3 regions of the Peribacillus sp. SIMBA_075 genome follow, and region 1 is predicted to be linked to each of the others. Evidence: riboswitches for the same ligand, from Rfam matches in the RefSeq annotation. Region 1 holds a riboswitch; each other region holds the start of a gene.
The links. Region 1 has a riboswitch for cyclic di-AMP ahead of SB775_RS18415 (TrkH family potassium uptake protein). Riboswitches for the same ligand answer to the same signal wherever they lie in the genome.
Positions count from the first base shown of each region.

Region 2: it holds a riboswitch for cyclic di-AMP, as region 1 does, so the genes downstream of both, SB775_RS08630 (APC family permease) here and SB775_RS18415 (TrkH family potassium uptake protein) in region 1, are expected to answer to the same signal.
Region 3: it holds a riboswitch for cyclic di-AMP, as region 1 does, so the genes downstream of both, SB775_RS23280 (cation:dicarboxylate symporter family transporter) here and SB775_RS18415 (TrkH family potassium uptake protein) in region 1, are expected to answer to the same signal.

Region 1 is NZ_JAWRYN010000028.1:40,651-43,938, forward strand. Features, by position in the region: gene SB775_RS18405 (MFS transporter) at 1-590, opposite strand, end outside; gene SB775_RS18410 (hypothetical protein) at 1,052-1,243, opposite strand; cyclic di-AMP (ydaO/yuaA leader) riboswitch at 1,574-1,716, shown strand; gene SB775_RS18415 (TrkH family potassium uptake protein) at 1,859-3,223, shown strand; gene SB775_RS18420 (potassium channel family protein) at 3,247-3,288, shown strand, end outside.
Region 2 is NZ_JAWRYN010000008.1:11,179-14,466, forward strand. Features, by position in the region: gene SB775_RS08630 (APC family permease) at 1-1,588, opposite strand, end outside; cyclic di-AMP (ydaO/yuaA leader) riboswitch at 1,723-1,866, opposite strand; gene SB775_RS08635 (GtrA family protein) at 2,276-2,731, opposite strand; gene SB775_RS08640 (glycosyltransferase family 2 protein) at 2,691-3,288, opposite strand, start outside.
Region 3 is NZ_JAWRYN010000048.1:8,340-11,627, reverse strand. Features, by position in the region: gene SB775_RS23285 (hypothetical protein) at 1-406, opposite strand, end outside; gene SB775_RS23280 (cation:dicarboxylate symporter family transporter) at 777-2,036, opposite strand; cyclic di-AMP (ydaO/yuaA leader) riboswitch at 2,209-2,358, opposite strand; gene SB775_RS23275 (efflux RND transporter periplasmic adaptor subunit) at 2,560-3,288, opposite strand, start outside.

The sequences.
Region 1 (3,288 bases):
TGACTGGATTTTCCAAGGGGATGATCCTTTTCAAGATTAGGCATGAATAGAGTGATGATACCGGATAATAATAAGGCAGCCGCGTTAATATAAATGGCTAAAACCGGTGTACCGATTAAGAAAAGGATACCCGCTATCGCTGGTCCAATCAAAAAAGCTCCAGAATCGATCAAGCTTCGTAACGAGTTAAATCGTTTCCGCTGTTCAATGGGGATTAATTTTGTTATATAAGTCCTTGATGCCGTTACAAACATGGCCTCTGCCATATTGATCACGAAGATAAGGGAATAGATGACCCAAATAGAAGAAGCCAATGGCAGCAAAGCCATGAATACCGCTCGAAATAGATCAAGTGCGATCATTAGATTCCGCTTATTGATCCGGTCGATCACGCTGCCGGCCCAAACATTCGTAAATATGGCAGCCATCGGTTTAACGATATACAGTCCAGCAACCGCCAAGGCCGAGCCAGTCATATCCAGCACGATTAAATTAAGTGCAATGAAATAAACCCAAGCACCGAAGTTGGAAATCCCGATCCCGCACAATAAAATGGAAGGATATTTCCAAGATACTAATGAATTTCTCAATGTCAACGCTTCCCCTCCTTAGAAAGAAAATATAAAAACAATAAAAAAAACCGTCCACAAGAAATGCGTCTTGGGGACGGGATCAATAGAACGGTGCCAATTAATATGTCACCATTATTAATCTTATGCCGTATTGCATTAACAGCATGCAATAACTATGCACTATAATGGGAACTCCCTTTAAGCCTCAATACATCCCCGTTACTCCTTTCCAGTTTACCAAGCGCACTGGAAAGTTGCGTTTCATTTACTTTTTTCTCATCAGAATCACATTCCCCCTAAACTTTAACATTAATGGTATAATTTTGTAAATGTTATGATTTTCAAAACAAAAAAACTCATTCAAAATTAAATGAGTTTGAAAGCAAAACAAGATAGGAATTTTTCGCTCAGCGTTCCCGAATAAGACACAGGAATGACATAATTGAATACCGTTAAATGAATGTTTGGATTCAGCTGATTTACTTTAGGGAAAACAATTTTAATAACGGATTCTTTTTCTTATCCGTTATCCTTAACTCATTCATTATGATTTGGTCCTCATGATCGGCTATCCATTTCCTTAGTGCATCTTTATCCTGGCATTGTGTTAAATATGTCTGGCCACCCTTGCCTGTAGCGTTAATAACATATCTATTGAACGTCTTCTCCATAATTGCCCGCCTTTTTTATAAAATGTCTGAAACCTTTAAATACGAATGCATTGACTTTTTCTATGCTTTTCAAAAGAAAAATAGTTTATATATATTAATAACATTGATTGCCCATGACCTGTTCAGCTAGAAAGTGTTGAATCAAGTACACCGAAACTGTTATCATAATCGGATTAATCGAACCTATCATAATGTGCTAACTAATATTTGTCAATACGTTTTATCAATGTAAATAAAACGTAAATTTTCAGTTTTATTAAAGAAATATTTTTTTACAATTTAGGGGTTTACAACTGCTAAATGTTGGGAGTAGAATACGTTTATCAATTTAATATATTTCGGCCAAAACTCAAAGGAATTGAGTACGGAGGACCCAATCATTTGGGGTTAATTCTGCCATGCAGAAGGGATGAGATCAGCTCTTTCGCCATCCTACCCGTCAGCTAACTTCGTCGGCTAAAGCGAAGGAGGTCATAAGACCGCCTATTTCGGGAGCTTTTTTTGCACGCTTTTTGTGACAAAATAGCTGTTCGATGTTTACGCAGGTCTTTTTATTATGCTTAAAAAAGATTTGATAACAGGATTGATGGTTAAGATATTCATACAGTTTTACACATGTCATTTTTAGGTAGGGATGATCAATTGATAAAAGCAAAAAAATTATTCGATCCGCCAAAAATCCTTGTACTAGGCTTTGCCACCCTGATACTTATTGGGGCCTATTTGCTGACCCTGCCGATTTCTACTGAAAATGGGAATGGCCTTGCTTTTCTGGATGCTTTATTCACCTCAACCTCCGCTACATGTGTAACAGGACTTGTCGTAGTGGATACGGGAACGACCTTCACCACCTTTGGTGAATTGGTCATCTTAACACTGATTCAGATAGGCGGCTTAGGTTTCATGTCATTTGCGACGTTTTTCTTTTTCCTTTTAGGCAAAAGGATTTCTTTAAAAGGCAGGTTACTCTTGCAGGAATCCTTAAATAATCTTTCCATGGCAGGTATAGTCAAGTTAGTAAAACGGCTTTTAATTTTCACGGCCATCATTGAAGGCATGGGTGCCCTTATCTTATCGATTCGCTTTTCTTTTGACATGCCAATCGGCAAAGCGATCTATTACGGGGTTTTTCATTCCATATCGAATTTCAATAATGCCGGTTTTGATTTGATGGGAGAATTCAAGAGCTTGACCCCTTATGTATCGGATCCATTCGTAACCCTTACGGTCGCCTTCCTGATCACGTTTGGCGGAATAGGTTTTATCGTGATGAATGAACTATACGAATATCGTGATACCCATCGTTTATCCGTACATACGAAGGTTGTTCTGATGACTAGCCTGACAATTACAATCGTCGGCGCAATTTTAATCTTTTTATTCGAGTTCGGTAATGCCAAGACATTGCAGCCTTTATCTTTCATGGGTAAAACGTTATCGTCTCTATTTCAATCGGTTTCACCAAGGACGGCCGGCTCCAATACGCTGAATATCCCTGATTTGACTCAACCCACATTACTGCTCATCATTTTCTTGATGTTCGTTGGGGCTTCACCCGGATCGACTGGCGGCGGGATTAAAACAACCACATTTGCGACGCTTATCGGAACGGTCTGGTCACAGATTAAAGGAAAGGGTGATGTGGTATTATTCCGTCACCGCATAATTAGTGAAACGATTTTTAAAGCATTATCCGTTACATTCATTGGCGTATTCATGGTTTCAATCATCTCCATTCTGCTGACCATCACTGAAAGCGGAAGTGACTTCTTGATGATTTTATTTGAAGCCACTTCAGCATTTGCCACCGTGGGACTTTCAATGGGTTTGACCCCCGAATTATCACCGGTTGGCCGGATGCTCATCATTTTCACGATGTTTGCAGGCCGTGTGGGTCCTTTGACTTTGGCCTTTGCCATCGCTATGAGGCGCAAACCAGATCCGTTCCGACGTCCAAAAGGGAAAATCATGATTGGTTAAACATAAATGAAGGAGTGTAAAAGATGGGAAAAAGACAATATGCCGTGATTGGTTTAGGCAGATTC
Region 2 (3,288 bases), on a different contig from region 1:
GTCTAACATCTGGCTGCCACTTTTTCCACTTTTCTTCAAATTTCTTTTCATCTTCTCTTTCAAAAGCAACATAAACAGCAATGACCTGATGTGCTGATAGAGATTTAGCATAATTTAAAGAGTTCTCAACCACATGAGTTATACCGGCCACAGGCACAATAATGATATTCCCTTCTATTGGCAAGATAGGCTCACAAGTTGTAATCCTTAGCTGGTCTCCGACTGCTTCATAATGCTTCCTAATTCGATGAAAAATTAAAATGATGATAGGTAAAAAAATCAAAACAGGCCAAACCTGAGTAAATTTGGTTAAAAAGAATATCATCGTGACGATAAAACTAATAGTGGCACCAATTGAATTAATGGTTAATTTCATGATCCAGCCTTTTGGCTTTTCGCGTATCCATTTGACAATCATCCCTGTCTGGGAAAACGTAAATGGAATAAATACCCCTACCGCATAAAGTGGAATAAGATTTTCTGTATGTCCCCCAAATGCGACTATTAAGATGATGGATGCAAGTCCTAGTATGATAATTCCATTGGAATATCCTAATCGGTCCCCTCTAATCGTAAACGCCCTTGGTATGAATTTATCTTTTGCAAGATTCACCGCAAGCAAGGGGAAAGCGGAATAGCCAGTATTGGCAGCAAGAATCAAGATCAATGCAGTCGTACCTTGAATGAAGAAATACATGAAATTCCGACCAAAGATCTCTTCAGCAATCTGCGAGACGACCGTTACCTCTGCGCTAGGAACAATGCTTAAATAGTAGGCTAAGAATACGATTCCCGTAAATAATACAGCCAGTAAGGAACCCATAGCTATTAAAGTTTTTGCAGCATTATTCGGAGCTGGGTCTTTAAAGTTCGGAATCGCATTGGAAATCGCTTCGACTCCTGTCAATGCGGAGCTTCCTGATGCAAATGCCCTTAGCAGTATGAATAAACTGATGCCCGCTACTGGAGTCCCGATTGGCGCGTGTAATTCCGGTGAGACTCCACCTGTCAGGATTTTGTAAATTCCTACACCAATCAAGATGAACAATGCTAAAACGAATAGATACACCGGATAGGCCAAAACAGAGGCCGACTCTGTAACCCCTCTTAGGTTAAGGATGGTGAGCAGAAATACAAAAATGATGGCTATGCCTACATTATATGCATGAAGGCTGGGAAAGGCGGACGTGATGGCATCCGTACCTGCAGAAACACTTACAGCTACAGTTAAAATATAATCGACCAATAAGGATCCTCCAGCTATCAACCCTGGATTGATACCTAAATTGTTTTTTGAAACCACATAGGCTCCCCCGCCATGAGGATAAGCAAAAATGATTTGTCTATAGGACAAGATCAATGCAGCCAACAGTAACAATACTCCGATGGCGATGGGTATGGAATACCAGAATGCCGCAGCACCGACCGTGATCAGAACGATTAATATTTGCTCCGGTCCATAAGCAACCGAAGACAAAGCATCAGAAGATAATATTGCCAAAGCCTTGGTTTTGTTAAGCTTTTGATCACCTAGTGCATTTGATTTTAAAGGTCTCCCGATCAAAAACCTCTTTATAGAAGATAACATCAAGAATTCACCACCATTTTTAAGTTATAAGTTTATATTACCCAGCTATAGGAAAAACAAAAAAATGGAAAAATGCCCACAAGTCATAACTAAATAGACCTGTAGACATCCACTTTTTTGTCTAACAAGCTCCACTTCCCTCTCATATAACGCTTACGAGGTTAGCTGTCGGATTCGGACCTAAGAGTAGCCCTACCTTGAAAGGATTCACCCCTTGGATTGTTAAAATAATCCCATAACGGGTCCCCCGTACCATAAGGTTTAAGCGATTTAGAAATACGAAACTGTTGATTATCATACTCCGGTGAAATAGAAAAGTAAATGAAAATTTTGCACAGTAAAATAATAATTTATTTTGAGTGAGGCTTTGTTCTGACTTATATAACATAAGTCATCCAAGTGCATGATTCGAAGGTAGGAAAAAGGTGAATAACTTGTTAAAAAAGAGAAACTTCCCAATCAATTTTTAAGAAATGAAAGAACAAAACGGTGGGTACTTAAAGGGGAAAATTACCGAATTACGAAACTGTTTAAATCTCTAATTTATTAACGGTTCACCTTTCTTATTAAAAGGATCTGCCCCCGCTTGGATAGGTTTGCAATATATAAACTCCACGCTGAAAATCAAAAATTCGCTTCATGAAATCCACTTTGATTTCCATCCAAAGGGGCATTCTTTGATTCTAATCAGTTCCTTCCTTCTTGAATTGTTCCCAAATTGCTTTTTTTAAAGACAAAGTATTTCTGGCCAATATAGTTCAGTACTGTATAAAAGATTGTTCCGATAAGTACAGCCACATTTTGCTGAATGGAAAAATGAACGGATGCTTCCAAGGATTCTGCAATGGCTTGTCCTAAAGAATAAGCGGCGTAATAACAAATCAGGATGACGCAAAAGAAACGGGCAACCCCTCTCCGCCAATCTATATCGCTTCTAAAAGTAAAAGTCCTGTTCAACAGAAAACTCGTTACTGCTCCCATACCATTGCCGAAAAAGGTAGAGATCCAGTAAGATAATTCAAGAACATTCATGAGGAAAAGCATGATGGAAAGTCCAACCCCTGTATTGACCATTCCAACCAATAAAAAGCGGATAAAGGAGTTAGTGTGTTTTAGATAGTTTTTCAATACTTGTCCGTTCATTATCTAGTTGCTCCCGTTTATTTAAATCGAGTGGATTAAATAAATCCAGATCCACAATATATTTAGGCCGGCGTTTGGATTCATTATAGATTTTACCGATATATTCCCCAATCAAGCCGACAGCAATCAACTGGAGTCCGCCGATCAACCAGATGGAGGTAATTAATGAAGTCCAACCAGTTTCGGTCTGCCCAAAAAACTTTAACCATAAAAAGTATGACCCAAAAAGTAAGCTAATGAAAAAGGAAAGACATCCTAGCCATAATACAAGCCGGATCGGTGTTACTGAAAAGGAAGTAATGCCATCAAGAGCAAAAGCAACCATCTTCTTAAATGGATATTTCGTTTCCCCTGCCAATCTTTCTTTGCGGTCATAATAAACAGAGTCCGTCTTAAACCCAATAAGCGGGACGATTCCCCGTAAAAAAAGATTCGTTTCTTCAAATCGTTCCAACTCCACGATCGCCCTTTTGCTCATTAGCCGGAAATCTGCATGATTATAGACAAGGTTGACCCCCATTTTGTTCATCATTTTATAAAAACCAGTTGCAGATGTT
Region 3 (3,288 bases), on a different contig from region 1:
TGAACCAGCCATCATCCTGGGCAAGGTACACAAACTGATTATTCAATTTACGGAAAAATGGAGGATCAAGGTGGGTTTTTGCATGCCCTAAATATAAAAGTTCAGCTAATTCCCTTCCATCCAATTCATCCAGCCCTTCCTCTTCTTCAAAATCAATCCAACAGAAATCTCCATATGCCCGGACATTTTCTTTAACGAGCTTTGCAATATCCTCAGATGAAGCGCTATCGAGCTGGACATTCAAATTGTATTCCCCACCATCGAATTGATGTTTCAATAATAAGATGGAATCCAAGGTATATGGCAGCGAATAGACAAATTCGCGAAAATTGAGTCCATTAAAAAGGACAAACCGTTCGGAAGCCTGCATATGCATATATAAGATATCATTGTTATCATTCTTCATAACCTGGTCCCCTCCGAGCTCTCAATCAATAATGTTATTTTATCAAACTTTTGGGTTTTCAAGTAAGTTATATAACCCAGAATATTATTCATCATCTGCATCGTATAAATAATGTGAATACCTGAACTCTATAATCACCTAAGGTTTAGGAACGAACTCGATAATTTTAAATATCCATAATAGTGAAAAATAAAGAGTTGGAGGAATTGACGACGGGTAAAATTGAATAAGGTTTTATCATTAATTCTTTTCATGTGGAAGCTTCCCTTTAAAAAACTTTTCGTTTGCACCTTCTGGCACGTCAAATATAAAGGATACGCTTTTCAAACACAAAAAATCCAGAGTGACATATCACTCTGGATTTTTTGTATTAAGAAACTTGTTCTAATTCTTTATCGGAAGGAGGGTTGAATTGACCTTCCCATTTAGAGATGACGATTGCTGCAAGTGAATTACCGATAACGTTTACTACTGTACGTCCCATATCAAGAATACGGTCGATACCGGCAATAAATGCTAAACCTTCAATAGGAATACCAACTGTTCCTAGTGTCGCTAAAAGAACTACGAAGGATACACCTGGTACACCCGCAATACCCTTAGACGTGATCATTAACACTAGCATTAGCGTAATTTGCTCATAAGCACTTAAATCGATTCCGTACATTTGAGCGATGAAGATAGCTGCCAACGCTTGGTATAATGTTGAACCATCAAGGTTAAAAGAGTATCCAGTCGGAATAACAAATGTAGCTATATGTTTCGGACATCCCGCTTTTTCCATTTTTTCCATAAGTTTCGGAAGAACCGCTTCTGAACTTGCTGTAGAGAACGCAAGTATCAATTCTTCTTTTAGAAGTTTAATCAATGTAAAGATATTGAATCCTACAAATTTTGCAATAAGACCCAGAACGACAATTACAAAGAAAATCATTGTTCCGTATACAGAAAGCGCTAACTTACCTAACGGAATTAAAGATTCCAAACCGAACTTGGAGATGGTCACACCGATTAGTGCAAATACCCCAATAGGAGCAAATTTCATGACCATATTAGTTAGGTAGAACATTCCTTCTGCTGTACCTTGGAAGAAACGGAATACTGGTTTACCTTTTTCACCGATCGCGGCAATACTTAGTCCAAACAATACGGAGAAGAAAATAATCGCTAACATATCGCCTTGTACCATAGCTTGTACTGGATTGGATGGTACAATGTGAACAAGTGTATCTACAAATGATTCATGCTGCTTAGTTTCTGCTGTATCAACATAAGTGGAGATGTCAGTTTTTTCCAGATGATTCATATTTACGCCAGCACCAGGCTGGATGATATTAGCGGAAATTAAACCAACAGCAATCGCAATCATAGTTACCGCCACAAAGTATGAAAGTGATTTAGCTCCTAGTTTACCTACTGCTTTTAAATCACCTACACCCGCAACTGCAACGATAAGGCTTGATACAATGATTGGCACAACAATCATTTTAATCATTCGTAGGAAAATGTCTCCGAATGGCTGTAAAAAGTTTTGGGCCGTCTCATTACCATAAAAAATGGCACCAACGATAATCCCTAGAATTAAACCAATGAAAATTTGGCTAGCTAAACTTAACTTGAATTTCTTCATATACTTTCCTCACCTTCCATAAAGTCTTTGATGCAAAAACGTTTTGTCTCGGTAAGGGAAACAAGATACTAATAGAAAGAAAGTAATTTTTCTTTTTTTGAAAAACTCTGTCTTTACGCCGAAAAAAAAGACACTTCATGTGTCGATTTCATATTGGCGTGAATATTCACACATGTTCCCTTAAAGACGCTGACGAGGTTAGCTGTCGGGTTAGGAATTGGAAACACAATTTGCCCTTTCATTTCTGAATTCACCCCTAGTGGATTAAAATCCACAAAAATGGTTCCCCCGTTCTTGGAATAAGATTAAGCGAGTTAACTTATAATAAAATATTATACTAAAAAGGTTAATCTGTAAATGTTTATTCTCTTCCATTTTAGAAAAAGTCTTTAAATATATCTGAATATTCTGCATTTTAGATGATTTCACCAAGTATTACACTTCCCGATTTTTAGTCATTTAAGCTATATGGATATATAAATAATAACTAATTTGACATCCCCTTTCTTTATGAAAGAAGCAGTTATTTTTCCAAAATGCCAAGTAACAGATACCTTACTTTTTCCCTAGAGGTGAATTTTTTATAAGTTGCAATTTTCACTTTTTCAAATTGAATTGGGGTAATAAAATAAGAATGGTTCTTCGCTACCCTATTCGGTTCTAGCAGGATGACATCACCTACTGACGGTCCCTTTATTAGTTCCTGCTTACCTTCTGCTTTAAGCCCTTTTGAAATGTAGTGTTTATCCACATAGCCTTTTTTAGTCAATTTGTAGACATGCGGCCTTTTTTGGTAATGCACTGCCTCTATGGGAATGGCGGGTACACCAGCTTTCTCATTGGTTATTACAGCAAGGTTGACTTTGGATCCCACCAACAAAGATTCAGTTTCTTCACCCTCCGGTTCGATTAAAGCCTGAAATGGAAATCTGTTATCCTTTTTTAGTGACGGCTCTTCTGCTGGATAGGAATGGATACGGCCTATCGTTCCTTTCAATGACTTTTTTAAATCAGAGGAACTTGCTTTTATAGTCATGCCCACTTTAGCTTTTTTCATCTCCTCTTCGGAGAAATTACCTTCAATTGCCATATTTGTCGAAACGATGGATATAATCGGGTTTTTCAGGTTTTTATTGATATTTTTAACTACACCATCAGCTTCACTCGTCGTTACAATCGCGCTAGCCTGCTCCTCAATTGAACTTAATTTAGCATCAAGCATTTTCACTTTTTCATTCAAACTGTTTTTTTC